2 regions of the Pseudoalteromonas sp. T1lg21 genome follow, and region 2 is predicted to be linked to the other one. Evidence: riboswitches for the same ligand, from Rfam matches in the RefSeq annotation. Region 2 holds a riboswitch; the other holds the start of a gene.

Region 1 (15,790 bases), on a different contig from region 2:
ATTTACCATCAACCAATTGAACACCCGTGATACTTTGATCTCCAATCGTCAGTGAGTAATCGTAAGACTGACTATCTTCATTATAATCCTGCTCGCTTAATGACCAAGTTGTGCCATCGCTTTCATATAAAGTGAAGCTATATAAGTCGTAGTCGTAGAATTTATCAACTGCTGTTGAACTAGCATAATCATGTACATATAGATGTGCAGATGATTTTTCTAGCACCCCAGTGCCATTACCATCGAACGCCACAGTACGCTCGACAAAATATCGGGCTCCATCAATAGCAATTAGCTTGTAAACAAACTCACCATAAAGGAAACATGTATCTAAGCTAGTATCACAGAAGTCAGTTGTTTCCCAACCTCCAGAGCTAGTATCTACATAAAGTCTTCTAATATAGCGGTTATTAACAAAGCTTCCCTGATATGAACTTGTTCCAAAGGTAAAGAAGATTTCACCATCGTCATAAATTTGGATTTCACTCCAATGCGAATCAATTTCATGGCCCTCTCTAAATCGATGACGACCAGAAAAATTACCTGTATTAATGGCTACTTCATTGCGTTTAACAAACATGCCTGCATCTACATAATCCCCCTCACTATCATTACCCTGGTCTAAGAATTGGTAACCAACGTTGATATTTTTAGTGAAGTAGAGAGTATCTGTTGAATTATCACTGTTGTGATTAAGTACTAAGTTGCTATCAATGATCTGCCAACTAAACGTATCTTGCTCATCATTCAAAATATCTATGTAAGAGCCCGTTCCGTCAGCATTGATCTGCATATTTAATAGCACTCCTCCTTGTTCTGCGCTTACTGCCCATTGCCCTACGACATCATCACTAGCAACAGCAATTTCATCGCCATCAGCAAAAGCATAAACATTGGAACTTTCAGAGCTGGTATTCACTAAAACGTCATTCTCGTAATAGCTATATTCAACTGTTAGCCAATGCCAATTAAGCCCTTTTTCTGCCATTGGCATTAACTCAGCGTAACTGATCTCAGTTCGATACTGAACCTCAGTCATACCATCAGGGAAAGAAATATATTCTTCTACAACGATACTATCGATAGGTGATAACTCAATGTGATCATCAACTTCATACCAGTTGATATTTGAACTACCGTTGAGAGTTACAGCGCCAGTGTTATCCGCATTTAGTAATAAGCCCAAGGCTGGTGCATTATATAAATCACTGTTATTTAAAATATACTCGCCAGAAGCTAATAATGCAGGTTTAAACGTTGCGGTAATATCGCAATCAGCACCTGTGGTATAGACAAGATAATAGCCTCCTTCAATATATCCTTCGCATCCTGTAATTTCGTCAATAACATACCCTTCATCAGGGCTAATTACGAAAGATGCATATTGGTACCAATACGAAGTTTGACTGGTAGGTGAGAGGTTACCGTTCTGAGATGGATTCACAGTTAAGGTTACTTTAGGGCGCTTGGGTAAGTAACTAATTTGCGTATCAACTGAACAACTACTTCCTTGTTGGTATCGGCAAATAGTAACAGCATTTTCATCCGCAGAAACCAGTTCAACAAACCACGTATTACCATCAACTTGATAGCTTAATACGCCATCATTGAACGTTGCTATATGCTCAACACCATCAAAACTGACAACATACTCTACTTCACCTAAGTCATTATATTGCATGTAAATCGCATCTGAAGAGCTATCATCTTTATAAAATAAAATAGAACCCTCTAATAGCTCTTCAGTAAAGGCTGAGTATGACAAGTCTTTACTGTATTCATAAATGAATACCGATTTAACTTCATCATATGCCTCACCAGCCATAGTGTAATAAGTTAGCGTTCTGATAATGTAATAGGTGCTACCAATAATGTTAATGAATTCATGTTGCATTTCACTTTCAAGGTAACAGTCATCAGCAAAGCCATCACAGCTTGAAACAAGACCATATGTTTCTGAATAAAAGCGTTTTCTAGAGAAATTGCCATCTTCAATATGACCTTGGAAACTTGAATAACCTAAACCAATAGCAACACTACCATCAGGGTAAATATTCAAATCATAAGATTGAGAAGTACCAACAAAACCATGCCAACGACCAATAATATCCTCATCGGTTGTTGTTACATTCGCTTTTTTAATCATTAAGCCTGTTAATGTATTACTTGGCTCATCAAAACTAGTGTCTAATGCTACAACTTGATAGCCCGCAGAGAGGGCTTTCGTGAACCAAAACTCAATTAGCCCAGTTTCACCATTTTCATCATAACTAATAGATAACTTAGTATCATTGAGTACCCAACTAAATACCTCACTACTTTCACCCGTTACATCTCCTGTACCATCGGCATAAAAGCGTAAAGTTTCAGGTTCATCATCAGATGACGCAGAATCGTAATCATTGTCTCTGAGGTCTAAAATCCATGTGTTTTCTGTTAACTCAGCAGTGTTTAGTGCTATTGTTTTAGTTTTATCAATCAGGTTTGTTGTATAGGTTCGAGTACTTGAAGGCTCCACAACGGGTTCACTACCATTTTGGTAGTCCAATGTTCGCTGTGTGGTTTGAGTTACTTCAATCGTTCTGAAAACCTCGTTTTCTGCTAAAACTTGAAAACTAATATCTGTTAATTTTGTTTGCGCAATATAAGATTCATTGCCATCGTTATATTCATCAGTGTAAGTCACTACACTATTTGCCAATGCTAAAGTATACACTCCTGATTCTTTACTCATTGTCAGTGTTGAGCTTGTATTTGCATTAAGTTCACCCGTACCGTCACTTGCCAGGACAAGGTGATATGCATCATTGTTATAATAACGAGGTGAGTTAACGATAAAATCACCAACAATAGGCTCATCGCTATCAGAAACTAAGTTTTCATCTTTTTTAATTTCTTCTTTCGTCTCTTCAATGAGATCAGGATCTTTCTCATTTACTTCATCTTCAAAACTCTTAGCGGTATCTTCGTCACTGACAAGATCGAGTGTATTTTCTACGCCTTCAGGAAGAACATAGTCAGCATTATCCACGATGATTTTGATAAGAGTTGCCAATAGGATTTTTTCATCAGCATCAACATTTAGTAACGCTGCGTTTAGCTCTTCGACAGATTGAGGTTCTTCATTATTACGCGTTAAAAGCGCATACTCTGCGGTCGTCACATTCGTGATGTTGACGCCAAAGTTGTCTTCACTATCAAGCGTATTATCCTCACCAGCCTGTTCCAATAACGCTTGAATTGAGCTTAACTGTGAAACGAAAACAACCCCAGGATTGGTGCTATCAAGACCTTTTGCTTTAACCAGCACAAGCTTTTCACTTGCAGATTCGTCCACAACAAGCTCTATTGTATAGCGCCCGGTTGGATCTGCATTGACGGAAAAGACATCACTACCGACATTAATCTCTAACTCTGCATTAGCAATTGGTTGATCCGTTACTATCCCGGTAATTGTCACTGTTGATACATTTCGTTTAAATATAACGCTATGCTTTGCTGAAGCTGTTGCCCCATCGTTATCTGTTACAGTGACAGTGAAGTTAACAGTTGTATCAGCATCTATATCAGGTGTTTGAAAAGTAGCTTCTGCGCTTGTTAAGCCACCGCTTTGTGCAAAATCAAAACTAGCATCAGATGTCCAACTATAAGAAGCAATGCTACCGTCGCTATCACCAGCTACGGCGCTTAATTTAAATGAGGTTTGCTCTGTGCCCTCTGAGTCAGCACTAATAGAAACTGTTGGACTTTGATTAACGGGGTCTACAGGATCTGGTTTAGTTCCAGAGTCACTACTTCCACCTCCCCCGCATCCAACTAAAAATAAGGTACCAAAAATCGCGGCTAACAGCCGCTTTTGAATTAACATATCTATACTCCATTACATTCGCTTATAGCAGGGAAACTCTTAGCTATTTAAACGCTAAATCCCTTAACGTTGATAAAAAGCCACAGCGAACTGTGGCTCTTGGTTTACTCAATTAATTGCTTTTCTTACTTGCTGAAGCTGCTCTTGGAATGGCAGGCCTCTAAGGTCGCCTAAGCCTGCTGCCATAGTCAGTGCATAAATTTCACTTTCTAGACTCAGCATGTGTGCTTCAACGGTGTCTTTATCAATAGCCGCTTTTTGCTCCAAGTACTCAGCATAGAGGCTATCAATACGATCTATTTGCAGTGACAATAATGCTGCTTGTTGTTTAATTTGCTCGTACTCACGATAGTTCGCTTTGCTGTATGCTTCGCCTTGTTCTAATTGCTTGCGAACGTCCTGATAAACAGTCGGAAAATATCGACTTTTTTGGAATTAGCTAGTGCATAAATTTTTTCGATATACTGAGAAAAATAAAACTGCACAACGGCGTCTTTTTCTAAATCAATGAGTTGTCCTAATAGCTTAGGTACATATTCAGCAACTTGTTGCTCTTGTCCATCGATGAGCATTTCCTTTAATTGCTGATGTTGCTTATCTAGCTCTCGATAACGCTTCTCATAAGAGGTTTCCGCATCCAATTGATCTAAAATTGCAAACTCATCTCTTATTGGCTGTAAAACAGAAGTGATCCTTTGCTTAGCAAGCTGCGCTTCAGCAACCAACGAAATGACTTCCTGACTTTGAGACATGATTTCATCTGAAACTGTATCCGATGAAAATAGTGACGCGCTTTTTAGCGCATATTCAGGAGCTAACCGTAGTTCATTAAATTCAGGTTCTAGCACCGCCCATACTTTGCGAGCCTTAGTTACACGCTCCTCATCAAATTGCGCTAGGTTATCTGCATCTATTTGATTATAAGCACTAAGGGCTTCTTGGAAGACACTTTGGGCTTTATCAAATGCTGCACGTATTTGCTCAGGTGTTGCTTCTTCGCCGGTAATACTACTAGCTAGAGAACCTAAATCTTGCTGTACAGAATCAATAGTTTTACATCCAGATAAAGCACAAATGAATAACGAGCTAACAATGACTAACTTGTTCATTAATAGCTCCACTGTAAACCAACGGCAAATGACACATTACTATATTCAACTTCAGGCACGCGCAGGCGTTGACCATTTTCAAGATTCTTGGTCACAATATCGCGAGACTTGTATTGCGCATCAATACCGCCCATTAACGCAATATGCGACATTATTTGATAACGCAGTCCCACTCGCCCCAACACTCCCCAGCCATTAAAGCTGTCGGTAAGCGTGGTTGTTTCAAATTGGGTGTTTTGAATTTCTGAGTACATTGGCGTACTCAGCTCAGCTTCGGCATACCAACTGTATTTATTAAAACTGTCTTTTAAACGGCTATCGTAACGAGCACCTAAAGTAAGCAAGATACCCATTTGATCTTCTGACACAGAGACCACAGGTCGAAGCTGAGAATTGTAGTCTTGTTGGTCACCTATATTGTTTGCATTGTTCATACCCGGCAAGGTAAAACGTGCTGGGTTATCGGGATCTGCTGAGATAGCAATTAGTGCCTCATCAAATGCCGCTGCACCAGGCTGCACAAAGGCAAAATTTGAACGTGTAAAACTCGACGTAAAAAACTTGGTACCTAGGGTGAATTGTATGGCTTTTGAAAAGTTATATGCGCCTTTAAAACCAATCTCATTCGCTTTCGTTTTAAATGCATTTTCCTGAATATCGCCAAACTCAGCCAAGTGCCAAGTTTCAGTTTCAATTTCAGTCGAAATTGTTGCTGCGCTTTCAATATAAAAGCCCCATGTATCATCAATCCCTGTATATGATATCTGTCGTATTGCGGGGTTAGTAACATCAATTGATTGACTCAGCTTGCCAAATCCCGCTACATCATTGAGTGTTTCACTGTAGCTAATCGTTTCAAAACCGAGTCGAACTTCGCTAAAAGAGGGGTTAACAGCAAGAGCCGAACCGCTGAGAGGGAGTAAAAGAAGAAGTGCTTTCATTGTTCAATTCCTTGATTTGCAAAATCTATGCAGCCAAGAAATGATGCTTACCTTCCTTGGTTACAACATTAAACACAAAGTTACAACTGTTAACTTTTCACAACAATCAGTGTAGACAAATGTATTAATTTTACAAACCAAACTGAACAAAAACTTAATAAAAAAGCCCGCTAAATGCGGGCTTTTATACTAGTAAATTAAATTATTACTAATTATACGGCTTGCTGAACGATTACTTGGTCTGCCTTTTTAGTGTATTGAGGCATACGGTGGAAGTTCAGGTAGCGATACGTATCAGCTGCAGTTGCATTGATCTTAGCTGCATACTCTTGGTACTCAGCAGGTGTAGGTAATTTACCTAGGATTGCTGCTACTGCTGCAAGTTCTGCAGATGCTAAGAATACGTTTGCGCCAGTACCTAGACGGTTAGGGAAGTTACGCGTAGAAGTAGACACAACAGTTGCTTTATCAGCAACACGCGCTTGGTTACCCATACACAGTGAACATCCTGGAGTTTCGATACGTGCACCTACACGACCAAAGATACCATAGTAACCTTCGTCAGTAAGTTGGTCTTTATCCATCTTCGTTGGTGGTGCAACCCAAAGTTGAGTTGGGATACGACCACTGTAACCATCTAGTAGTTTACCTGCAGCACGGAAGTGACCAATGTTAGTCATACACGAACCGATAAATACTTCGTCGATTGTCTCACCAGTAACGTCTGAAAGAAGACGCGCATCATCTGGGTCATTTGGTGCACAAAGGATTGGCTCTTTGATGTCTGCTAGGTCGATTTCAAGTACGTGTTTGTACTCTGCATCTGCATCAGCTTCCATAAGCTCTGGGTTAGCTAACCACTCTTGCATTGCTGTGATACGACGCTCAATAGTACGAACATCGCCGTAGCCTTCAGAGATCATCCACTTAAGCATTACGATGTTTGACTCAAGGTATTCAGCGATAGACTCTTTAGAAAGTTTAACTGTACAACCTGCAGCTGAACGCTCAGCTGATGCATCAGAAAGCTCGAACGCTTGCTCAACTGTTAGGTGCTCAACACCTTCGATTTCTAGTACACGACCAGAGAATTCGTTGATCTTACCTTTCTTCTCAACTGTAAGAAGACCTTCTTTGATACCGTAGTAAGGGATCGCATGTACTAGGTCACGTAATGTGATACCTGGCTGCATTTCGCCTTTGAAACGTACTAAGATTGACTCAGGCATATCAAGAGGCATTACACCTGTTGCTGCTGCGAATGCTACCGCACCTGAACCCGCTGGGAATGAAATACCTAGAGGGAAACGAGTATGTGAGTCACCACCAGTACCTACTGTATCTGGTAATAACATACGGTTTAACCATGAGTGGATTACACCGTCACCAGGACGCAGTGATACACCGCCACGGTTCATGATGAAATCAGGAAGTGTGTGGTGAGTGTTTACGTCAATTGGCTTAGGATAAGCTGATGTATGACAGAAAGACTGCATTGTTAAATCTGCAGAGAAACCTAAACACGCAAGGTCTTTAAGTTCGTCACGCGTCATAGGGCCTGTTGTATCTTGTGAACCAACAGTTGTCATTTTCGGCTCACAGTATTGACCAGGACGTACGCCAGGCATGTTACATGCTTTACCAACCATCTTCTGCGCTAATGTGAAGCCTTTACCAGAATCTTCAACTAGAGCTGGTTTGCGGAAGATATCTTCTGCTTCTAAACCTAGAGATTTACGCGCTTTGTCAGTTAAACCACGACCGATGATTAGTGGGATACGACCACCAGCACGCACTTCATCAAGAATTACGTCTGATTTAAGAGAGAAAGTAGAGATTACTTCATCAGTACCGTGACGCTTTACAACACCTTCGTAAGGGAAGATATCGATTTGGTCACCCATGTTTAGCTCATCAACAGGTAGCTCGATTGGCAATGCACCAGAGTCTTCCATTGTGTTGAAGAAGATAGGAGCAATTTTGCCACCTAAACATACACCACCAACACGCTTGTTTGGTACGAAAGGAATATCATCACCCATGAACCAAAGTACTGAGTTAGTTGCAGATTTACGAGATGAACCCGTACCAACTACATCACCTACATATGCAAGAGGTAAACCTTTAGTTTTAAGCTCTTCTAGTTGTGAGATTGGACCAACTTCGCCTGGTTTTTCAGGGTTGATGCCATCACGCTCGTTCTTCAGCATTGCTAAAGCGTGTAATGGAATATCTGGACGTGACCAAGCATCTGGCGCAGGAGAAAGGTCATCTGTATTTGTTTCACCAGTTACTTTGAATACGGTAACTGAGATTTTTTCAGCAACTGCAGGCTTGTTTACAAACCATTCTGCATTTGCCCAAGACGCGATCACTTGCTTAGCAAATTCGTTACCTGCTTTCGCTTTTTCTTCTACATCGTAGAAAGCGTCGAACATTAATAATGTGTTTGAAAGACCTTTAACAACGATTGGTGCTAACGCTTCGTCATCTAAAAGCTCGATCATAGGTGCGATGTTGTAACCACCTAACATAGTACCAAGTAGCTCAGCTGCTTTTTCTTTTGATACAAGTGGAGAGCTCGCTTCACCTTTTGCAACTGCAGCTAAAAAACCAGCTTTAATATAAGCCGCATCATCAACACCCGGTGGTACACGGTTAACTAGAAGATCAACGATGAACTCTTCTTCGCCTGCCGGTGGGTTTTTGATTAATTCAATAAGATCAGCCGTTTGCTGAGCATCTAGTGGCGCTGGTACGATACCTAACGCGGCACGTTCTTCTACGTGTTTACGATATTCTTGTAGCACAATATTGCCCTCTTGGTGACGTGAAAGTACTCGGTAGTATTAAGCTAAATACCAATTAAGACCCAGTACTTATAGTATTCTGACGGTTAATTATAAAGCTTTTAAGTATAGATGAAAATCCATGCTGTGGTTAGGCACTTTATATTCACTATAAATACCATGAATAGTACTAGAAAAAAACGCTATTCAAATGAATATTTATTAAGAATCATTCCTATCTACTTACTTTAAGTCTTAGAAATAAAAAAACCCAGCACTAGGCTGGGTTTTTAAAATTTTCGTAAAGGGTTAGATTAACGCTCTACTTTAACACGCTCAATTACAGTTACTTTCGCTTCAACACGACGGTTTTCAGCGTGAGCTTCTGGCGTATTTGCAGGGTTTTTAAGGCGTTCTTCACCTAAACCAACAGTAGTAAGACGCATTGGGTCAATACCGTCTTCGATTAGTTTCTTAGCAACGGCATCAGCACGTTTCTTAGATAACCACTTGTTGTAGTCAGCTTTACCTACTGATGAAGTGTGACCTTCAAGTACTACGTCAGTACCTGGGTGCTCTTTTAAGAACTTAGCAGCGCGGTCAATATCATCTAAGTATTGTTGAGATACTTTAGAAGTGTTGTTAGGGAACGTGATTAGTAAGCTCTTAGTTACTTCACGATCTTCATATAATGTACAACCAGTGCCATCAACAGCGTCAGTCATTGGCGTGTTTGCACATTGGTCATCAGCATCAGGGATGTTATCGCCATCGCTATCAACTGGCTCAACTGCAACAGGAACAACTGTTGGAGCAGGTTCAACTGGCTCTGAAGCAGAGCTTTGTGCGCCAAAGATGTAGCTTAGGCCTAATTTAGCGCCAACATCTGTGTAACCACGGTCAAGACCTTGGTATAAAGATGTTTCAGCGTTAAATGCGAAATTATCTGTGAAGTAGTGTTGGTAACCAGCACCCACGTTTGCGAACATTAGATCTTCGTCAACCGCATCAAGATTTTTAAGACCGAAAATACCGTAGAATGGACCACCACCTAAGTGATATAAAGCGTCGATACCGTAACGCTTGCCGCTTTCAGAACCACTCATTGTAGTGCCATCGTTTAAATCTACGCTGTAGTCGAAATCCATATCAGCGTATTCTAAACGAGCGCTCCAGTAATCACTGAAACGATAACCAAGCTCTAAGCCCCAACCTGTAGAATCATCTACATTTAGGCCGCCAGCTGAAAAGTCACGAACGTCTTCCCAAGATGCGTCATAGTAGTCGCCAAATGCGCCGATGTAGAAACCTTGCTTTTCGGCAGCGAAGCTTGAAGCACTAGTTGCAGCAAGTGCTAAAGCAATAGTAAGTGATTTTAATTTCATTGTTTCCTTCCCATTTTCACAATTAAAATTGTAGCTAAGTTGAACCAGCTCAATCAGTTTAAACAGAGTAGTCGACTAATAGTTAATCAAAACTTAACGAACTCGGTACAGAACAAAAATCTTGCCGAGTAATTTCAGTCAATTACCCAATAATAGGTTATCTAAATAACTTTGCATAACAATGCCTTTAGATCGCTTTGTTATGATTAGGTGAAAGCCGCTTTTCAGCCCAATCTACTGACTTCAAAACCGATAAAAGTCCATTCCCAATTACATTATTATATTGGTTATTTTTAAATCAACAAGTTGAAAGCAACTTTATTTGTAAATTTTCGTTAAAAAGCAAAACTTTAGTGCTATTTTATTGATATAAATCATAACACTGGCGGCTAGCTTGCTCAATCAACGAACACTTAGATTTTAAAAAATGAGCATTTACAATTGTTATCAACCATAAAGATTAACCCTTAAGTACCACAAAAAGTTTGGTAATTACAATCACCTTCCTTCGGAGGTTGATACCATGCAGCAAATTGTTCCTCATACTTATATGGAGCTTTGATGACTTTCATAAACTCATCAAGTGAAACGCTTTGAGCTGTTTGTTCATACTCAGCCAAGATCATTTCAATATTATGATTGCGTGGAATGACTGCAGGATTAACAGCGCGCATTGTGCTGTAACTTTCAGAAGATGTTCTTAACCTCCATTTTGAAACCCACCCTTTAAGTTGAGAGTCAATAGCAAAGTCTCTCACTAAAGATTCAGTAAGCGCATTGAAAGTATTGGTATAATCAAGCTGATGTTGTTTCATTAAACTCAGCAATTCTGAAACTAAAGCATGATCGCCTTCTTGCTGACCTGCTAATCCTAATTTCTGCTGCCACATAGTATTAAATGCATCATTGAATTTAGCTGCAAAGCCATTCACTACCGGCGAGAGTTTTTCGACGGCACTCTCTTGATCAGCAAATAACGGAATTAAGCTTTCAGCCAAACGTGCAATATTCCAATTGGCAATATTGGGTTGATTACCAAATGCATAACGTCCTTGATGGTCAATTGAACTGAACACCGTGTCTAGGTCAAACTGATTCATCATCGCACAAGGACCATAGTCAATCGTTTCACCACTAATCAAGGTATTATCGGTATTCATCACGCCATGTATAAAGCCAATTCGCATCCAGCTGATAACCAGCTCAATTTGCTTATCGAGTACGGCAGTTAAAAATTCAATATAACGCTGCTCACCCGTACTGCTAATGTCAGGAAAATGACAATTAATTGCGTAATCAACGAGCTTTTCTAGCCCTTCGATATCCCCTTGTGTGGCTAAGTATTGAAATGAGCCAACACGGATATGGCTTTTAGCTAGGCGAGTAACAACTGCACCCGGGCGAGGTGGCTGACGATATACCGTTTCACCAGTTGTAACCACAGCTAAACAGCGTGTAGTTGCGATGCCAAGCGCATAAAGCGCCTCACTCATGATGTACTCTCGTACTGCTGGGCCTATGGCGCAGCGACCATCACCACCGCGCGAGAATACTGTTGCTCCAGCGCCTTTTAGCTGCAAGTCCCACAATGTGCCATCTTTATCTGCAATAGCGCCAAGCAAATGTGCTCGGCCATCACCAAGACGCGGTGAAAAATGACCAAATTGATGACCTGAGTAACCAAGTGCAACTGGTGCAACGTCGTTATCTATCGTTGAACCAGATAACAATTTAGCTAAAAATTCGCTGTCGTGATTAATCGCAAAATTATCAGCGAGCTTGTCATTGAAGAGCAGCAATTGCGGCTCAGCAACGGCGCTAGGCATATCTTTAATCGCAAGTAGTTCACTAATATCTGTGTATCGAGTTTGCAGTTTCATAACTGTCCTTAACGTGTTGCGACACCTACGCGGTTATCACCTACACCATAAGCCACGAGCTGACTAAGTGCCTGCAGGCTGTAGCCACTTTGCTGTTGTAATTCATTGAAGAAGTCTTGCGCCGCTTGTAATGACTTTTTAGTTTGTAAGCCGCCATCAATCAACTCATGGGCACGCAAGTAGGCTTCTACATCGCGAGAAAGCAAAAAGGTATCTTTACCAAGCGCTCGCAAAGCGTAAGGGCCAGTGTTGCCTCCTAATCGAGCGCCATGTTTTTTAAGATAAGCCCACAGACCAATAATATTGTCAGTTGGCCAATCTGCGATAAATTGACTGAAGCTGCCATGTTTCTCAGCAACTTCGTGGATCATGTACGCATTTTCAGGGATCGTTTGTACTTTTTTGAAATTTCGGATGATACGTTCGTCACTGGCCTTTTGCTCAAGCATATCCGGTGGCATCATCAATAATTTTTCTACGCTGAAATCCCAAAACACATCACGGAAACCAGCCCACTTATTATTGATTACAGACCAATAAAAGCCGCTTTGAAATACTTTACGCGTAAACTCTTCTAACCATAAATCGTCATTCATTTTGGCAATATCAGTATCATCGAGCGGGTTTGATAACAGCGCATGCAGCATTTCTTCACTGCCCTTTCGAGATACGGCTCGTTGATAAATATCGTTGAATTTTTCCATCATTTTTCCAATTTATTTGGTTAACGCTAAGTGTACGTAAAAACACGGTTATACGTAACCATGTTGCAAAATCGGTCACTAAAAAACAAATCCTTCGCCTTGACACCTAGATGGCTAAAATGCTTTAATCGCCGCCAATACCCTATTTAACTATGTTGGCTTTAACCTTTAAAGCGAGCATAAAGGGCTGGAAGAGGTGCGTTATTCAGGTAGCGTATGGGAAGAGCACAGACTCTGATGATCATACGTGAGGGGAATTAACGCCGAGAAGTAACACCGTTTGTGAGGTGCTTATTTCGGGCGACTGGGCTGAATCCCAGCGACTGTCACCAACAATAGCAAAACGCTATTGATTAGTTTGGTGGAGAGCTTCTGGTCTTAGTATAATAAGGCCGTTGCGTCTTTATTATTTTAAGCCCATTCGCTCTTCGAATTATACCTTGTTCGAATGACGACATGCGGCTCCATTCAATTGCTCCCGCATAAACTCTTCGAATACCTTATAAGTTCGTGAGAGATGATCAACAATTTTGATTTAAACGACTATCCATTATGGACAGCGCTTGTCACGCCATTTTCTGAATCTGGCGAGGTCGATTACACGGCCCTTGAACAACTGGTCGCTGAGCAGCAAGATGCAAATAACGGCATTTTATTGCTTGGCAGTACCGGTGAAGGACTGGCGCTTTCACTCAAAGAGCAACAAGCTATTGTTGAGCATGTTTGCCAATTAGCACCGACTGTACCACTCATGGTTGCTGTGGGCGGCATGAACCTCAAGCAACAAGTTGCTTGGGTTGAATACTGCAACCAACTACCTATTCATGGCTATCTATTGGGCTCACCTCTGTATGCAAAACCTGGGGTTGTTGGCCAAACACATTGGTTTGAAAGCCTACTCAACGCAAGCCATCACCCTTGTATGTTGTATAACGTACCAGGACGTAGCGCAGTTGAGATCTCACCGCAGGTGATCAAAAACCTTGCTGAACACAAAAACCTTTGGGCTTTAAAAGAGGCCAGTGGCGACATTAGCAAATTTGAAGGCTTTAGAACGGCATCACCAACATTAGCCATTTTCAGTGGCGATGATGCACTTATGCCGTATTTTGCTCAAGCTGGTGCCAAAGGTTTAGTTTCGGTTGCCGCGAATGCTTGGCCGATTCAAACCCATGAGTTTGTTAAACGCAGTTTAAGTGGTCAATACCCAAATCTATTCACCGATTGGTCGCAAGCAATCCAAAGTTTATTCGCTGTAGCAAATCCAATCCCCGTAAAAGTACTGATGCACCTGCAAGGTAAAATAAATACCCCGCATTTACGTCCGCCGCTTACACATTTAGAGCTTGAGCAAACAGACAGCATCACCCACGCAAACAACACAATTTTATCTTGGAACTAAAAACAGGTTTTATCATGAGCTGGTTAGAATTATTAAACAACTTAGAATCAGGCGCAGTTCGCGCAGCAACACAAGACGAGAACGGCAACTGGCACGCCAATGTTGAAGTTAAACAAGGCATTTTAGAAGCCTTTAAGAATGGTACAAATACCGAGTTCCCGGGTGGTTTTGTTGATAAGCACAACTTAGCACCACAAGGCTTTGCAGCAGATGCAGGCGTGCGTATGGTACCAGGTGGTAGCAGTGTTCGTCGTGGCGCACACGTTGCCAAAGGCACCATTATCATGCCACCAGCGTATGTAAATATTGGCGCATTCATCGACGAAGGCACAATGGTCGACAGCCACGCATTAGTGGGTTCATGTGCACAAGTGGGTAAAAATGTTCACCTAAGTGCGGCAGTACAATTAGGTGGCGTACTTGAGCCAATTGGTGCCAGCCCTGTGGTTATTGAAGATGGCGCATTCATCGGTGCAGGCTGCGTTATTGTTGAAGGTGTGGTCGTGAAAAAAGGTGCTGTACTTGCGCCGGGTGTTCGCTTATCGGCAACCATTCCTGTCTACGATTGCGTTAACGAGCGCCAGCTAGACAAAGGTGAAGCAATTCCAGAAAACGCGATTGTGATCCCAGGCTCTCGTCCAGCTTCAAATGCATGGGGTCGTGAACAAGGTCTAAGCATGTCGTGTGCATTGATCGTGAAATACCGTGACGAACAAAGCGATGCATCATTACTGTTAGAAGAGGTTTTACGTTAATGAGCTTTTTGAGCACGCCTATCAAGCAAGCGGTTGAACAAGTTTCAACGCATCTTGATACGCCATTTTTTATCTATGATTTAGATAAATTAACTGCACATTTAAATCAACTGACTGCACAAACCAATGTAAAACTTTGGTATGCCGTTAAGGCCAACCCACTGTCTCGCATTATTCAATGTTTAGACAGCGCAGGGTTTAACTTTGATGTTGCAAGTAAAGGTGAACTTGAGCAAGTACTTGCCCAAGGCATCGATAGCAAGCGCGTGCTCAACACAGGGCCTGCAAAAAGCCCTGCACAAATTTCACATTTTATTGCTCGCGGCGTACGTACTTTTGTGGCCGAGAGCATTAACCAAGTTCGCTGGTTAAACGAACAAGCAACAAAAACAAATTGTCAGCTGCAAGTTCTATTGCGTGTACAACTTCGTTGGCCAGACAGCGAAAAGAACCCACTTGGTGGTGATAGCCTTACCCCTTTTGGTTTGGGCTGTGATGAGTGGCAAGCACTCACTGCAAGTGATTACCCTGCTCTTAGCTTTGATGGTCTGCATATTTTCCAATGGGGCAATATGCTGAGCACTGACAAGCTCGCCGAGCTATGGCGCGCGATGATTGCGCCACTGCAACAGCTAGCACGCTCATTAAACATTAATCTTAATATTCTCGACTTAGGGGGTGGCTTAGGCATTCCTTATACTCAAGATGCTAACCGACTTGATTGGTCTGCACTTATCGAGACCCTAGCGAGCATAAAAGCAGATGCCGGTGTTAATGAGCTTTGGATGGAACTTGGCCGCTATGCGGTGGGCGAATGCGGCCATTACGCAACGCCAGTTGTTGAGCGTAAAGTAAATTACAATCAACAGCAGGTCATTTTATCAGGCGGTATTAACCATTTACTTCGCCCAGCTGTGACAAGCCAAGATTTTCCTGCATCGTTACTACGCGAATCGA
Region 2 (15,790 bases):
GACCAAGTCTCGATACCTGATTTAACGCCTTTTAAAATAATACTCGCAGTAAGAATAAGCATCAGTGGTGTAAACACAAAATTACGTGCCATCGAGTCACTGTGTAAAAAGTTACTTAACTCAGTAAAACCAAAGAAGCTTGCGAGTGGCTCAAGCGCATAAGCGAGCATCCACCCTGCAACTATCGAATAAAAGCTCAGCATCACAACCGCGCCAAAGAGGCCAATATAGCCTGCTGCAGCGCCCACTTTAGGCGCTGTGTCTTGCCATGCATTAGATAATGCTTTTACTGGATTCGCTTGCGCTTGGTGACCTAAATACAGCTCAGTATACAGAGCCGGAAGCGCTAATAAGAAGATAACAATGAAGTAAACGAGTAAAAATGCACCGCCGCCATGGTTTGCCGCTTGTGTTGGAAAGCCCCAAATATTACCTAAACCTACCGCCGCACCAGAAGCTGCTAAAACGAAACCTAATCGACTTTGAAAGCCGTCACGAACTTGTGCCATACATCTACAAATCTGTTATTATTTTTCCTCATTAAACCATAATTACAGTCAACTGCGTAAACTATTTGCGTTTGTTCGTGCCTATAAATGTGCATCTGCTGTAAAAATAAACAAAACTAAATACGAGCCTTCGTGTAAGCGTTAAACCATGAGCAGTCACTACTTTTCGAACACTCTTATCATCGAGCAGCAAAGCCAAACAACGGCCAAAAAAATTATGCTGATGGATGCAGCACGTATTGATGTTGCAAGTTTACCCGTTGATAAATTACTCAGTGGGTTTGAATTGAGCGTACTTGAAAAACGAAAAGTGCCTAGCGCCAAGCAAGAGTACTTAGCGACTCGCCTAACATTAAAGTATTTGTATCAAAATGCTTACCCTCATGATGATTTAGCCCTCAATGAAATATCGAGCCAGTTTGATGACAAAGACAGTAAGCTCAAATTACATACAAAACGAAGAGAACCTGTATGGGCCTGTTTATCACATTCAAATGGTTTAATTGGCGCTGCTCTTAACCCAGAACAGCAGCTATTTGGTTTTGATATTGAACAAAGCAGTAAACCTCGCCCTTTTCTCAAACTCGCAAAGCATTTTTATCATCAAGATGAAGTTGACTTAATTAGCCGTTTTGATGCTCCCGATGAACAAGCACAGTGCTTTTTTAGAATTTGGACGTTAAAAGAGGCGCTTGCCAAAGCAAGTGCTCAGCCGATTGCGAAACTACTTGCCCCTAATGTATTTGAAGAATTGAGCAAACATAATTTCAGCGCGAGTAGTAACTCTATTGAAGGTTTTGATATAAGTGTTGTGGCACAAAAAAGCACTGACTGGCAGTGCTCTTTTATTAACTTTAATGACTTACGCCGCGACTTGGCTTTCTAATAGTCGGCTGTGAATAGCCTGCACGACTTCATCTGACTCACTTTGCTCAACTAAGAAGCACAGGTTATGTTTACTTGCACCGTGGCAAATTAAACGAATATTAAAATCACTCAATACCTGCATTAAGTTCATTTCTTGCTGACGTAATTGAATCTCAGAACCAATTAAAGCCACCAGCGTTAAGTTATTCTCAACCGACACATGACAAAACTCAGAAAGCTTATCTAAACAAGCTTGATCAAGCTCAGGGCGTGATGCATTTGGTGCGTTATCTAAAGTGATTGCAACACTGATCTCTGAGGTAGTAACCAAATCAACCGAAATATTAAACTCACTTAAAATAGTGAATACACGGGCTAAGAAACCACTCGCCAGGAGCATTTCTGGGCTTTTAACCGTTAACAGAATTTGGTTTTTACGCTGCGTTACGGCACGAATACCTGGTTGCTGAGATTTTTCTTTTTCAATCCATGTTCCACCTAATTGCGGTTCACGGCTTGAACCAACAAACACACTAATATGGCTTCGGCTTGCAGGTAAAATTGTTGCCGGGTGCAGTACTTTTGCACCAAACGTTGCCATTTCTGCCGCTTCATCAAAGCTTAAGCGTGCAATTGGGCTTGCTTTAGCGCATAAACGCGGATCAGTACTGAAAATACCGACTACATCGGTCCAAATATGCACGCTTTTTGCGTTAATTGCTTCAGCGAGTAATGCTGCACTGTAATCTGAACCACCACGGCCTAAAGTGGTCGTTTGATTGTGTTCATTGCTACCAATAAAGCCTTGGGTTACCACAACCTGATCCTCAAGTAGCGGTACTAAATGCTCTTTAGCCGCTGCAGCGGTTGCTGCAACATTTGGGGTAGCTTTAGCAAATTGGCTATCTGTTTTTAGCACTTTGCGAACATCAAAACGCACCGCATCAAGACCTTGGCCACGTAACACTTGAGTAAACAAATACGATGATAAACGCTCACCAAAGCTCAGTAGCTCATCTTGCTCAGCTACTGACTTTGCGCCTTCTGACGCTAAATTTTGGAAAGCCTTAAGCGTTTCATTAAAGCCATGTGCTAAATCAGCATCAAGCGACAGCTCTGCCAAGATTGCTTCTTGAATGGCTACCACACCAGTAATATGTTCATCACGCTCAGCCGCGCTCAAATCACGTTTACACAATGCAACTAAATGATTGGTCACGCCAGCACTGGCACTCACTGCAACAATACGTACTTGATTATCAGCACAAACGATTTCTGCACAGCGGCTCATAGCATCAAAGTTAGCTACACTGGTGCCACCAAATTTTGCAACAACGTAATCTGATTTTGTGTTGGCGGCTAATTGGGTATTCATGTCGTCTCCTTTTGTGGAAAACTATCCACAGTAAATCAAGAAGAACTCGGCAAGGGGGTGCTTTGAAAATAAAGAGTAGTCCATGCCAGAAGCTCTCCACCTAGTTTGGTGACAGTTTTGAGGATTCAGCCCCATAAACCGAAAAATAACCGTGACGTCCGATTAATTTTCTCGGCGAGTACTTCCCTCATTAATGGTCATCGGCGTTCGTCACCTCACATTAATTACCTAAGTATCGCACCTCTTCTGAATGTTAAGTTAACACCTGGTTAAAATAACAAAGCCTGCTGTTAAAAGCAGGCTTCGAAAGTTAACGTTTAGACGTCTAGCTGTCAAGTTGTTTTATGAAATTAAACTGCCCGCTAAGTGCGAACCGTAATACCCAACGGTGTAGGCAATTAATAAATAAACCGACATTCTCAGATAGCTCATAAAGGTCAGCGCTTTTACTTTACTCATGGCGATAATACCTGCCGCAGAGCCGATAATAAGCATTGAACCACCTACCCCAGTTGCGTAAGTAAACGACAGCCATTGCTGTGGACTCATTACGATGTCAGCTTTTAAAAGTGCTGCAGTTAGAGGTACGTTATCTACCGCCGATGATAATAGCCCCATTAGGTAGTTGGCATATTCCGGTGCCATCAACTCATATAAGTGAGTAAATTTAGCAAGCATGCCAACTTCTTTTAATGCGCCAACGAGTAATAATACACCGACGAAGAACAACAAGGTGTCGTATTCAATCTCACGTATATAATCGATGATTTTTTTGTTAACGTCTTTTTTGCGCATTAAGAATTGTGCAACCAAAAACATCAGTGATAAACCAAATAAAAAGGTTAATAGCGGTGGTACACTGTAAAGTACGCTTAAAGTTAACGTGGCAATAATCGTCGAGAAGAAGATAACCGCAATGGTTATATCTGTTTTTTCAATTCGACGCGCGGTTTGTTTTTCAAATACTACATTACCCGACATACCCACCGATAGCATCGCTGCTAACAGTGCCACACTTGAAAGCGCAGGGACAATCAACAACAACAGGTGTCCTATCGTCACTTTTTCATCTAAGAAAATCATCAAGGTCGTAACATCACCGGTGATCAGCGATACCCCACCCGAGTTAACACTAAATACAATTAAGGTTGCATATTTTATTAATTTTTTAGGATCTAATTTCAGCGACATCACCACCGCAAGCGAGATTAAAGTCGCGGTTATGTTGTCTGATATTGATGAGAATAAAAATGCGAAACCACCAATCAGAAACATCAGCTTTCGTTCACTGATTTGATTTGGCATAATTTTATGAACAATATTCTGGATAAAGCCTTTAGAGTTTAAATACGCTACAAAGGTCATTGCAGCCATTAAAAACAGCCACAAAGTCGCGATCTCTAAAATGTTGTGATCCAATTGGTGTTGTATGGTTACTGGGCTTTGCCCATGAATTGGAGAGATAAATAAGATAATCCAGCATAAAGTGCCAAAAAAAAGCGTCGTTTTGGCCTTGTTTACATGGATAATATCCTCTATAACGATAAGCAAAAATGCCACCGCTATCAGGGTTAGGATAAGTGGGGTTACCATGGTGTTTGAACAACCTTTATAAAAATGTAAAAATTGTAAGTCGAGTGTTTCGGCGCGGATTCTAGCAGCATAGAAAGCATAAAACTATTCTCAATTACATAATTTACTACTAATCGCTAACACCAAAGTCTGAATTTACTGGAGCCTTATGATCCCAGCTAAAAAGTTATTAAATACCCTTACTGAACATTGGGGGGTGTTAGAACTGCTATTTAAACGTTTTAAGATGGCTGATTTCAGCTTGAAAGACGTACAAAATGCGATAAAACAAAAACAACCTTCCTGGTCAAATGAACGCATTTATAAAGAAACAAATCGTTTATTGAATCAAGATATTATCATTCCACTGGCAAAATCATCGCAGTTAGAAATTAACCGTGCAATCGCCGATTTTGCGACTTTTTTACTACAAGAAGAACACCTAGGTCTTGCCCAAGAAATTAGTGTGCTTGTTGATGATTTAGCTCGCCTTGGTAATCGCCTAGCTAAAGCGGGTGAAATTGAAGATTACGATGAGCTTCGTCGCTTCAGCCGTATTATGGATGATCGGGTACGCAAAATAATGAAATTGTTTGCCCACAATGAAAACGCGATTTTAAATATTGTTGAGCAAGCGAAAGCTGACAACGCGGTACAATCACTGCAAAAACGCTATCAAGCAGTAATTGAAGCATTCGATGAATACATTGAGCCTATGCTTGAAATGGTGGATATTCGTGGTGACTTCCACGCTTGCTTTAATACCATCGAAGCGCAAATTAGCACGCAAATAGAGCAAATTGATCGCCTAGGTAAGTCATATCAAGACAAGCGCATGCTTGAACAATTACGTACCCGTATTTTAGAAATGCATTTAGTTGGTCGTGAAAGTTTACGTAAAAGCGCCGATATGCTGATGCCGCTACGTGAAGAGTTACGCCGCAACAACCTAATTACTCGCCAAGCGGCTAAAGTGCTTGGTTTAGTGCGTAAAAATGGCGTCGATAACATGTTAAGTGCAGTACAGCCTAACTTTGTTTCAGACGCACAACGTTTTTCACTTGGTCAGCAACGTCATATCGTGGCCTATATGGCAGGCTTAGTTGACTTTGAGCACGATGAATATCAGCTTCCTGAACATGATGATGTGCCCGCCTATCAAAGCCCGCATATTCCTGATTACAACGATGTTAAAACACAATTTAGAAAACGCTTTAAAAAAGCCAGCAAAAAAGCTCAGCCGCTGCTTAGTTTCTTAGATGAAAGCTACCCAGATCTTGAGGCTGACGAAATGCTGTTCTTATATCAAAAATTGATTAGCGATGGCGACCTTGAAATCAGCCAAAGCCAAGAGAAAGTAAAAATAAAAATTGCCCAGCAACACTTCTCTCTTTACCCATTTAACTCATCGATTGCTGACGATAAAAAAGCAACAGAGCAATAACCATGACAGATATTAATTTAGATGATTTAACGCATCTGCAAGCTATTAATAAAAAGCTCACATCAGGCTACCACATTAGCGAACAAGACACGCTGATGTGGCAAGAGCTTGATCAACACATTGATGCTTATCGCCCGTTATTTAACGCCCTTGGCCATGACCTACAACATGATAGCCGTGGCTTTTACTATTTTGGCAGCGACGAAAGCACCCCAAATATGGGTAAAATTTCGCGTGCCATCGCACTGACTATCTACATCTTGATTGAGCACTATGCCAATACTGGTAAAGATCCAATGCGTGCCTTGTTTGACGAAGTAAACGACCTTGAACTGATGCAAACCTTAGTGCAAATCAACAAGCACCTGTTTGATCAATTAGAAATCTTCTCAGGCTCAGATTTACGCAAAGACGTTTACCTACGTATGGTGCGTTTAGGTCTTGCTCGCGAAGTAGAAAACGGCTTTATGCTGCAAGCACCTATTTATCGTTATATCGATGCATTAATGGAAGTAAACGAAGAAACCTACCTAGGAGATGACGAATAATGCAAAGCCAAAGCCTATACGGACTCAGCAAACTTGCGCTTTTAAATACTGCTGGCTATGCAAAATGCGTGATCCCGCTGGATAAAAGTAGTTCAATCTGTGCACCTAATAATACCGGTAAAAGCTCGGTAATTAATGCCTTACAATTTCCACTGATCAATGATTTACGTTTAACAGAATGGGATGGCCACGATTTAGACGAAACCCGAAAATTCTACTTTTCGTCAGACCAATCCTATATTTTACTCGAAGCTGACCTACCTAATGGCCCTGTGGTGATTGGTGTTGCCGGCCTTGGTAAAATTGCTGGTTACGCGCATCAGTTTTTTTGCTACCAAGGTAAGTTGAACCTTGATCACTACACTCAAGGCAAAACCATTGTAAAATTCACCAAGCTTTTTAATCACTTAAAAGAGCAAGGTTTCAATCCAATTGAATTAAAAGCGCAAGAGCTAAACGCCCTACTCACTGGCGGCGCAACCCCATTTGATGGCGATATCAACTTAAAGATGATCCCCCTCAATAACGTGCAAGACTCAGCGATTTATATAGAAATTTTCCGCCGTATCCTTAACTTGCATAAGTTAGGTGCCAGCGATGTTAAACGCTTTATGCTTCGTGTATTTGAGCGCCATATGTCAAACTCACGAGTTGATTTTTATGAAGTATGGCGACGTTCATTTGACAAAGTGAATCGCGCTAAACGTGAATTAAAAGCCCTTGAGTCAATGCAAGAGCCAATCGCAGCTCTTGAATCTATGCTTGAAAACCAAACGGTTTTAAAAGGTAAGCTTGCTGCCTATGCGCCAAAAATTGACCAAGCACTGATTGACTTTGAAACCTATCAACAAGAGCAACTCACTGAGCTAAATATTGCCCTTGAAGATATCGAACACGAAAAGCACGAGTTCGAACAAAAGCAGCAGCTGTATATTCAGCAATCCCGTGATATTGAACGTAAACAAACTCAAATTGAACAATGGTTTTTAGACTATCGAGCGCTTAAATCTGAGTTTGAATTGGTTAATAAAGCCACCCTAAAAGTAAGCCTTACGCAGCTTAAACAAGATTATGAATCGCTATCGCATTCATTAAGCAGTGCCCAAGGTCAAAGCTTACACACGCTTGATTACCGTATTAGCGAAACACAAAAGCAAATTAAGAGCTTAAAATTACAGCTGAAGAACCTTGAGTTCAATTTATTCACCCGTATGCGTGAAGATTTATCTTTAAAAGAAGTTGAAGAGATTTCGCGTATTCTAAACCCTGATATCTTATCGTTTGCCACCACCAGCAATGGTGATGTTGAGATCACAGACGAAGATGCCTTTGGTGAGTTCTTAGAGCAGTTATCGGCAAATGTGAAAGGCGGTGTACTTACTCTTCCTGGCGCGACGATTAAACTTAAAAAGCTAAGCCCAGTGCAAATGCAAACGGGCGAAAATAAAGAGCAATTAACCGCGCAACTCGCTGCCCTAGAAAACTCACTAAAAGAGTTTAAACAACAACGCGAAGTTGCTGCTAATGTCGCCGAAAAGCAAAAAGAAAAAGATGCCTTATATGATGAGCTAATGGCCTCAGAAGAAGCGTTAAAACGCTTTGAACAATTTGAAGTGATGCAGCAATCTGTCGATGCACAAACTCTGCTAAAAGAGCAATTAAATGCAGAGCGCGAACAAGTTGACGACTACCTGCAAGACATTCAAAAGAACAGCGGCTCAATCAGCGACCGTCGCTCAATTATCAAGTCGAAAAAAGATTTGCTTGCGCGCCAAGCCGACCGTTTACGCCAAGTTAAATCTGAACGTATCGATCACACGCTTGATTTTTACTCAGGCAAAGTCACTCCATATATGATTGAAATCAGTATTGATTTTGATAACTTAAGTGACCTCATTCATCACTTTAATAAAGACTGCCAAGAGCTACGTAACTTTGATATCAACGTACGTAACACCTACATGCATATTTACAATGCGGGTATTACTAAATTTGATAACGAAAACGATGAGTTTACTAAATACGAAAAGCTTATTAGCGCGTTTCATAACATAGAAAACGAGCGCGATGCCGTTGAACGTCAAGGCCGCGTTGCGTTAACCGAAGTAGCCGCTACTATTAAAGGCTTGCGAGAAGACCTAGACCGCCTGCGCCGCGAAATGAATAGCTTTAATAAAGGAATTAGTCAGCATAGGATCTCTAACCTTCAAGCATTCAAAATTAATGTTATTCCGCGCAAGATGTTGGTTGATAGCATTGATACAATTATCAGTACCTCAAATCAGTTTGAGCAAGGCGATACCCTCGACCTATTAAGCCAAGAGCCTTATAGCGAGTCTGCGGTAAACGAAGCGAAAGATCATTTAATTAAGCTTGCCTCAGAAAAAGCCGGTTTAACTCTGACCGATTTATTTGATATTCGTTTTGAAGTAGTAAACCGTGCTGGCGAAACTGAGCACTTCGAAAAAATCGATTCAGCCGGCTCTAACGGTACTCGTATTACCATTAAGCTACTGTGTGGCATGCTGTTTATTCGTTACTTATTAAGCGACCAAGAACAAAGCTTGTATCGTATTCCAATTTATATCGATGAAGCAGCCGATATCGACCCACAAAACCAAAAAGCAATTATCGAAACAGCGCTAAGCTTTGGCTTTGTGCCGATATTTGCCTCTGTTAAACCACAAGTTAGCTGTGATTACATCGTCCCAATTCGTACAGTGAAAGATGGTGCGCAAAACTGGGTTGATGAAAAAGACTGGATAGAAGTGGAACACACTGTTTAATTACAAACTGTTACTAACTTTTTTGTAAATTTACCGTAATTCATTTAGTGGAATTATTACTGTTTTATGTTATTAATTTAAATGATGGAAATTTAACCAAGGAGAAAAGAATATGAAAAGCATAATAATTGCATCAGCGGTATTACTTTTAGCGGCCTGCGCTAAGTCACCTAATTTGGATTACGACAAAACAGCTGATTTTAGTAATTACAAAACCTTTTCTTGGGTCCCTAATGCAAGCTTGACTGAAAACGTAGTAAATTATCAAATTAGTCCTTTAACGGAAAAACGTGTGCGTGATGCCGTAAATGCTCAGCTAGAAAAAAATGGCATGAAGTTAGTTGATATGGCACAAGCTGATGTACTTATAAATTACCATGCATCTGTTGATACTAAAATTAATACTCAGACAATGAACATGGGGTATAACTATTGGGGTGTTGGCCACAATACGTATACTGTTACGAATGAATATGATGTTGGCACATTGATTTTAGATGTTGTTGACAAATCATCAAATCAACTTGTTTGGCGTGGTGCTAAAGAAGGTCGTTTAAAAAAGAAACAGTCGCCACAAGAGCGCACTGATGCAATCGTAGATACAGTTGCAGATATTCTTAGTAGCTTCCCACCACAAAAAACTGATAACATCTAAATTCTGTTTTAGTTGAAAAACCGTGTGCCTAGCACGGTTTTTTATTGTCGTTTAAAAAGTTCACCTTTTTCTCCTACATCGTGCTTTATAAGTCAAAATAACTATAAATAATTCGCAAAACTATCTGGACGAAAGAGCTAGATAGAGCTCAAGCACAGCATTTCACCCAAGAATTAATCATTGATTCAGTCAAGGATGATTATGTTTACAAACTATTACAGTACTTTTTTGTAAATGTGCCATAGTCTTTAAATAATCATTCAGTTGAGTGTTTTTTGTGTTATGTTATCAATCAAGTAGTGGAATTTTTGCCAAGGAGCAAACAATATGAAGAACTTATTAATCGCGACGGCTGTATTATTTTTAGCGGCTTGCGCTAAAACGCCTGATTGGGATTACGACAAATCAGCAGATTTTAGTAATTATAAAACCTTCTCTTGGGTACCTAATGCCAGCTTGACTAAAAACGTAGCGAACTACCAAATTAGTCCTTTAATGGAAAAACGCGTTCGTGAAGCTGTTAATGCTGAACTTGAAAAAAGCGGTATGAAGCTAGTTGATTTAGCACAAGCAGATGTACTGATTAACTATCATGCCTCAGTTGATACAAAAATTGATGTTGATACCTTTAACGTAGGTTACGGTGCACGCTGGAATTACTGGGGTATGGGTTATAACACGCAAACCACCACTCGCGAATATGAAGTGGGTACGTTAATTTTAGACGTGGTAGACCGTGCTTCTAACCAATTAGTTTGGCGTGGTGCTAAAGAAGGTCGTTTGCAAAAAAATCAATCACCTGAAAAGCGCACTGAAGTTATCAAAGAAACGGTTGCTAACATTCTAAGTAACTTCCCACCGCAATCTATTAATCAAAACTAAACACCGTTTTAGTTAAAAGACCGCGCCTTAGCGCGGTTTTTTATTACCTGCTGAAATCTGGTTGGAGTGGTATAACTCAGTGATTCAGATACAATACCCGCAATTTTCAGTGCGCCTAACTAGCCCACTACCCCAGATTAAACAAAATCAAGAGAGTTTTAGATGGTACGCGCAGTACAGCTTACACTTCCCGCATTATTCGTCACTTGCACAGTGCTAGCAGAAGACACCAACAATATTGAACAAATCACCGTTGAAGTTTCAGCAACCGCAAATAAAGAACCGGTTGGTACTTTTGATGCGCCGGTATCAAACTTAGAATATGACCCACGTGTCGATTTGCAATCACGCAATATGGCTGAAGCGCAAGCTGATGTCACTATTCGTGGTGGTATCTTCGAAAATACTGGCTTTCGTGTCGGTAGCAGTACATTATTTGACCCTCAATCTGGTCACTACTTTGCTGAAATTCCTATTGCCCCACAGATGCTAACAGGTCCTTCAGTGCTTACAGGGGCTGATAATGCCCTTTATGGTATGAATAGCTCGGTTGGCACGGTTTCATTTGGCTGGCGCCCTATCACAAACACTGGCAGCGTTTCACTTGGCACAGGTACGAATGGCTTTAATTTACAAAGCATTCATGCTGCCCATAGCCAAAAGCTGGATAGTAAACCTGATTGGCGATTAGGTTTTGAGGGTGAATACTCGCACTCAAAAAGCGATGGCTCAATTGATAATGGCGACCACGACTTTGAACGTGCCTCAGCACGCGTTCAAATTGCAAGCTCTACCTCGCAAACCGATTTAATGTTCGGGCGCCAAGAGAAGTTTTTTGGTTGGCCAAATCTATACACGCCATTTAATTTTAATGAAACCGAAGACCTTGAAACCAAGCTTTTCATGCTCAATCACAAACAAATGTATGGTGAGAGCAATACCTTTGAAGTGACTGGCTATTATCGTAAACATAACGACCATTATGTTTTGTCTCGTGAAAACCCAGCTATTTTTGAAGCGTTTCACGAAACCACAGTTAAGTCATTAGCACTCTCTGGGCGTCACCGTTTAAATGACCGCTATGCAATTAATTATGCTGGGCAATTTATTGCTGATGAAATTGAATCAACGTCTCTTGAAAACAATTTTACGTCACGCAATTACACTAAGCTAAGTATCTTGCCTGAGTACAAATCAGCCCTTACAGCAAACAAAGAGCTTACTTTACGTGTTGGTGCTGCATTTGATGATACCAACCGTGATAGCTCAGATACCTCATTTATTGCCGATGCCAGCCTTAAAGTAGCTAATCAAAATGGCAGTGAACATACTTGGTATGCGTCATACGCCGAGGCAACACAAGTTCCCGGTTATACCGCTATTGGCGGCAGCGAAACGGGCGGATTATTCAGAAGTAACTACAGCCTTGAGCGCGAAACCACCGATAACCTTGAATTAGGTTTACTGATTGAACAGTCTTCATGGCGTTTAGATTCAGCTATTTTCTACCGTAAAGATAAAAACCTTACGGATTGGACATATCGCTTTGATGCAACCTCAGCACGTTTTGCAAACTCAGTTGATATAGACACCTTAGGCGTTGAGTTTTTAGCAAATAAATCGTTTGAAAGCGCTGAGTTGATTGCCAGCTACACCTATTTAGAAAAGTCAGAAGACTATGGCACGGCAGATATTGATGCGAGCTTTTATGCGCTTAACTACCCTGATCACCGTGTAACACTGGGTGCAGTATGGCAACCAATGGATGTGCTTGAGCTGCGTATCGATAACGAATGGCGTAAGCAACACAATAACCGCCTACGTAGCTCTGATGATGAAGCCTTCTTCACGCAGTTAACCCTAAAATTCACCCCAGCTCAGCTTGATAATGTGTTTGTTACCTTTGCAGCTGACAACATTTGGGATGAATCATTCGAAGAAGTCCCGGGTACCCCTGGTCGCGGCGAGCAATATACTCTTAGCGCTACTTATACGTGGTAAGCAAAAACAATAATGCCAGTCAATTGACTGGCATTTTTCGTTGAGAACGATTAATTATTTCATAATAATCTGTTTCACTTCATTTAGTTGCGAGCACTCAGACTGATGACATTCTCGAGTGGAGTTATCTTCTAAGATCTTTAAAGCATCATAGCCAAAATTATTTTTGAGTGACGTGTCAGCGCCTTTTTCAATTAGTAATTTCATCGCAGTGTAGTTACTCAATATCGCAGCATATATTATTGGTGTTGAGCCTGTACCATCCTTAACATCTAGTTTTGGAGAAAACCTAAGTAAAGTTCTTAGGTGCTCTATTCTATCTGGCCCTAATACTTCAAATATTAAATTTCGTTTTGCAGACACTCTGTAACTATTGGGATTTCCACCCATTTGAAGTAGCTCACTTAAAAAGTTAGAGTCGAGATTAATCGTGGCTAAGCTTAAAACACTACTCGATTGATTAATTTGATAATTTGGATCAGCCCCAGCAGCTAGCGCTTTTAAAAACTGGTCTTTATTATTTGATTTTAATGCATCAACGAGTTGTTGATTAGTATGCAATTGCGTTTCTGAGCTGTGATCAAGTTTGACTTGCAGTGGTATTGCATAAGTAAATGAGCTTGCTAACATCAGATAGATGATTACATGTATTTTCATAGTTAATTTCGCAAGTATTGTTTCTTGTATTCTAAAACAGACAAGTCGTTCTTTATTATTTTTAAATAACATGAAGAAAACTTTAGCCATAAAACACAACTGATCCCAGCAACCGTTAAAAAGTGTTAAAGGTTTAATCTTTTTTAAGTCATCTGTTCAAGTTCAGTAATTAAATACAGTGCTTGTTCGTTAGTGGTGCCACATACATCGATGGTAGCAGAAAAGTCACTACACACCTTAGGCCTTGATTCATCACCAAATAATTTACATAGGTTATTATCGTCGAGTTGAATACAGCGCTCTCCCGCCGCTTTCCCGTTTGGCATTCCTGGTATCGGTGAGCTAATACTGGGTGCAATACAACAGGCGCCACAGCCTAATCTACATGCCATTTTATCTGTCATTGAGTACCTCTTATAGAACCTTTGTAGCGTCTTTGTAATATGTGTAATGGTTTGTTACATCTTCAAACGCCTTGTAAACACTTTATTGCGTATGCTTAGCCTAACAAATTTATTTTTAATTACCGTCAACCGTGAGGGACTATCCCGTGGCTAGTAAAAAACAAATCATTCTCCCTATCGCCGTATTAGTCGGCGGACTTGGAATGGCATTCGCATTTGCCTCAATGAAGCAACCGCCAGTCGAAAAACCAGAACAAGATCTGCGACCGCTTGTATCAATTAAACCGTTAAGCTTTGACGCCATTACCCTCGATGTAAAATCATACGGTATCGTTAAACCTAAAAACCAAACTGAGCTTGTTGCGCAAGTGAGCGGTCAGGTTGTGTCGTTATCAGAACAATTTGTACAAGGTGGATTTGTTAAGCAAGGCGACATTCTAGCACGAATTGATCCAAATGATTACGAAGCTGCACTCATTGAAGCAGAAGCGGGACTAGCGCAAGCAAGCTCAGCACTTGAGATTGAACGTGCTCAGGTGTCAGTTGCACAAGCCGAATGGGATCGCATCAAAGGTGACTCAAACCAAGTTATTCCATCTGAGCTTTATTTACGTAAACCACAACTTGCTGAAAAACTTGCAAGTTACCGCGCTGCACAAGCCAGTGTAAAACGCGCTAAACGTAACCTTGAGCGCACTTACATTAAAGCGCCTTATGATGCGATTATCGACGAGCGCTTAATTAGTTTAGGCAGTGTGGTAAACCCAGGTAACAGCTTTGGTAGCCTAAGCTCAACGTCACTGGCTGAAATTCGTTTACCTGTAGCAGATAAAGATCTGCAATACCTAAATAACCAAGGTATTGGCGCCAGCGTATCAATTAACGCTGAATTTGCGGGTAAACAAACTACGTGGCAAGCGGCTATTGTACGTAGCGAAGGGGTTGTTGACCAACGCAGCCGCATGAATTATTTGGTAGCACAAGTGGCAACACCTTATGAGCAAAAACAACCACTACGTTTCGGTTCATACATAAATGCAACCATTCAAGGTCGTGCGCTGGACAACGCGATTGTGGTACCACATCACTTAGTAAAAGACAGCAAAGTCGCCGTGTTACAAGACGGTGAAACACTCTCGTTTAAAACACTCAATATAGTGCGTGAACAAAATGGCATGGTGATCGCCGACAATGGCCTTGCAAATGGTGAGCAACTGATTACCTCTGCACTTGAATACCCAACTGAAGGCATGGCAGTCAAGCTTGATAATGCAAAGCTTAATGCGCCAACAACGCAGTTAGCGTTAAAAGAGGAATAAGCCATGACCACGCACAGAGAAAAAGGGCTTATTGCCTGGTTTGCACGCAACCCGGTTGCTGCAAATTTGCTTATGATTTTTATCTTAGTGGGCGGTTTGTTAACGGCAATGTCTATCCGTAAACAAATGTTCCCGCAATTTGAGAGCAACTGGATCAGCATTCAAGCTGTTTATCCGGGTGCAGCGCCGCAAGAGGTTGAAGAAGGGATCACCATCAAGGTCGAAGAGTCTTTAGAGGGGCTCGAAGGCATTAAACGCTTAATTACCTATTCAAACCGTGGTTTTTCACAAGCTTGGATCGAAATCGAAGAAAAGTACGACCCTCAAGAAGTACTCGATGAAATCAAGATGCAGGTTGATTCAATCAATACCTTCCCTGCTGAGATGGAACGCCCTATTGTACGTCGTGATAAGTACGAGCAAGAGGTAATGATCTTAGCCCTGTATGGCGATATGACAAATTACCAACTAAAAGAGCTTGGTAACGACATAAAAGATGAATTACAAGCCTTACCTCAAATCAACTTGGTTGAATTTCATAGTGGTTTAAATTATGAAATTGGCATCGAAATTAGCCCAGATAAACTACGTGAGTATGGTTTAACCTTCCGTGATATTGCTACAGCCGTTCGCAGCTTCTCTGCAAATATGTCAGCTGGTCAAATTCGCTCAGAAAATGGCTATATTTCGATGCGTGTTGAAAACCAAGCGTATCGTGGTAAAGAGTTCGAAAATCTACCTTTATTACACTTACCTGATGGCGCACAAGTG

What was found. A riboswitch is a leader RNA that binds a small molecule or an ion and turns the genes downstream of it on or off. The one in region 2 is predicted to bind lysine.
Region 1: linked by a shared signal. The riboswitch ahead of dapA (4-hydroxy-tetrahydrodipicolinate synthase) and the one ahead of lysC (lysine-sensitive aspartokinase 3) in region 2 are both predicted to bind lysine.

Annotation. Positions count from the first base shown of each region.
Region 1 is NZ_PQBX01000010.1:126,755-142,544, forward strand. Features, by position in the region: gene C2M25_RS06085 (PKD domain-containing protein) at 1-3,868, opposite strand, end outside; gene C2M25_RS06090 (hypothetical protein) at 3,977-4,180, opposite strand; gene C2M25_RS06095 (hypothetical protein) at 4,249-4,977, opposite strand; gene C2M25_RS06100 (hypothetical protein) at 4,977-5,918, opposite strand; gene acnB (bifunctional aconitate hydratase 2/2-methylisocitrate dehydratase) at 6,131-8,728, opposite strand; gene C2M25_RS06110 (OmpA family protein) at 9,022-10,092, opposite strand; gene C2M25_RS06115 (protein adenylyltransferase SelO) at 10,560-11,972, opposite strand; gene C2M25_RS06120 (DNA-3-methyladenine glycosylase I) at 11,981-12,676, opposite strand; lysine riboswitch at 12,860-13,056, shown strand; gene dapA (4-hydroxy-tetrahydrodipicolinate synthase) at 13,194-14,078, shown strand; gene C2M25_RS06130 (2,3,4,5-tetrahydropyridine-2,6-dicarboxylate N-succinyltransferase) at 14,093-14,833, shown strand; gene C2M25_RS06135 (PLP-dependent decarboxylase) at 14,833-15,790, shown strand, end outside.
Region 2 is NZ_PQBX01000004.1:146,543-162,332, reverse strand. Features, by position in the region: gene C2M25_RS03295 (sodium-dependent transporter) at 1-509, opposite strand, end outside; gene C2M25_RS03290 (4'-phosphopantetheinyl transferase family protein) at 658-1,395, shown strand; gene lysC (lysine-sensitive aspartokinase 3) at 1,372-2,751, opposite strand; lysine riboswitch at 2,833-3,005, opposite strand; gene nhaD (sodium:proton antiporter NhaD) at 3,094-4,344, opposite strand; gene C2M25_RS03275 (hypothetical protein) at 4,493-5,767, shown strand; gene C2M25_RS03270 (condensin complex protein MksE) at 5,770-6,315, shown strand; gene C2M25_RS03265 (ATPase) at 6,315-9,101, shown strand; gene C2M25_RS03260 (DUF4136 domain-containing protein) at 9,214-9,756, shown strand; gene C2M25_RS03255 (DUF4136 domain-containing protein) at 10,084-10,638, shown strand; gene C2M25_RS03250 (TonB-dependent receptor) at 10,801-12,639, shown strand; gene C2M25_RS03245 (ankyrin repeat domain-containing protein) at 12,694-13,386, opposite strand; gene C2M25_RS03240 (YkgJ family cysteine cluster protein) at 13,440-13,688, opposite strand; gene C2M25_RS03235 (efflux RND transporter periplasmic adaptor subunit) at 13,847-15,019, shown strand; gene C2M25_RS03230 (efflux RND transporter permease subunit) at 15,023-15,790, shown strand, end outside.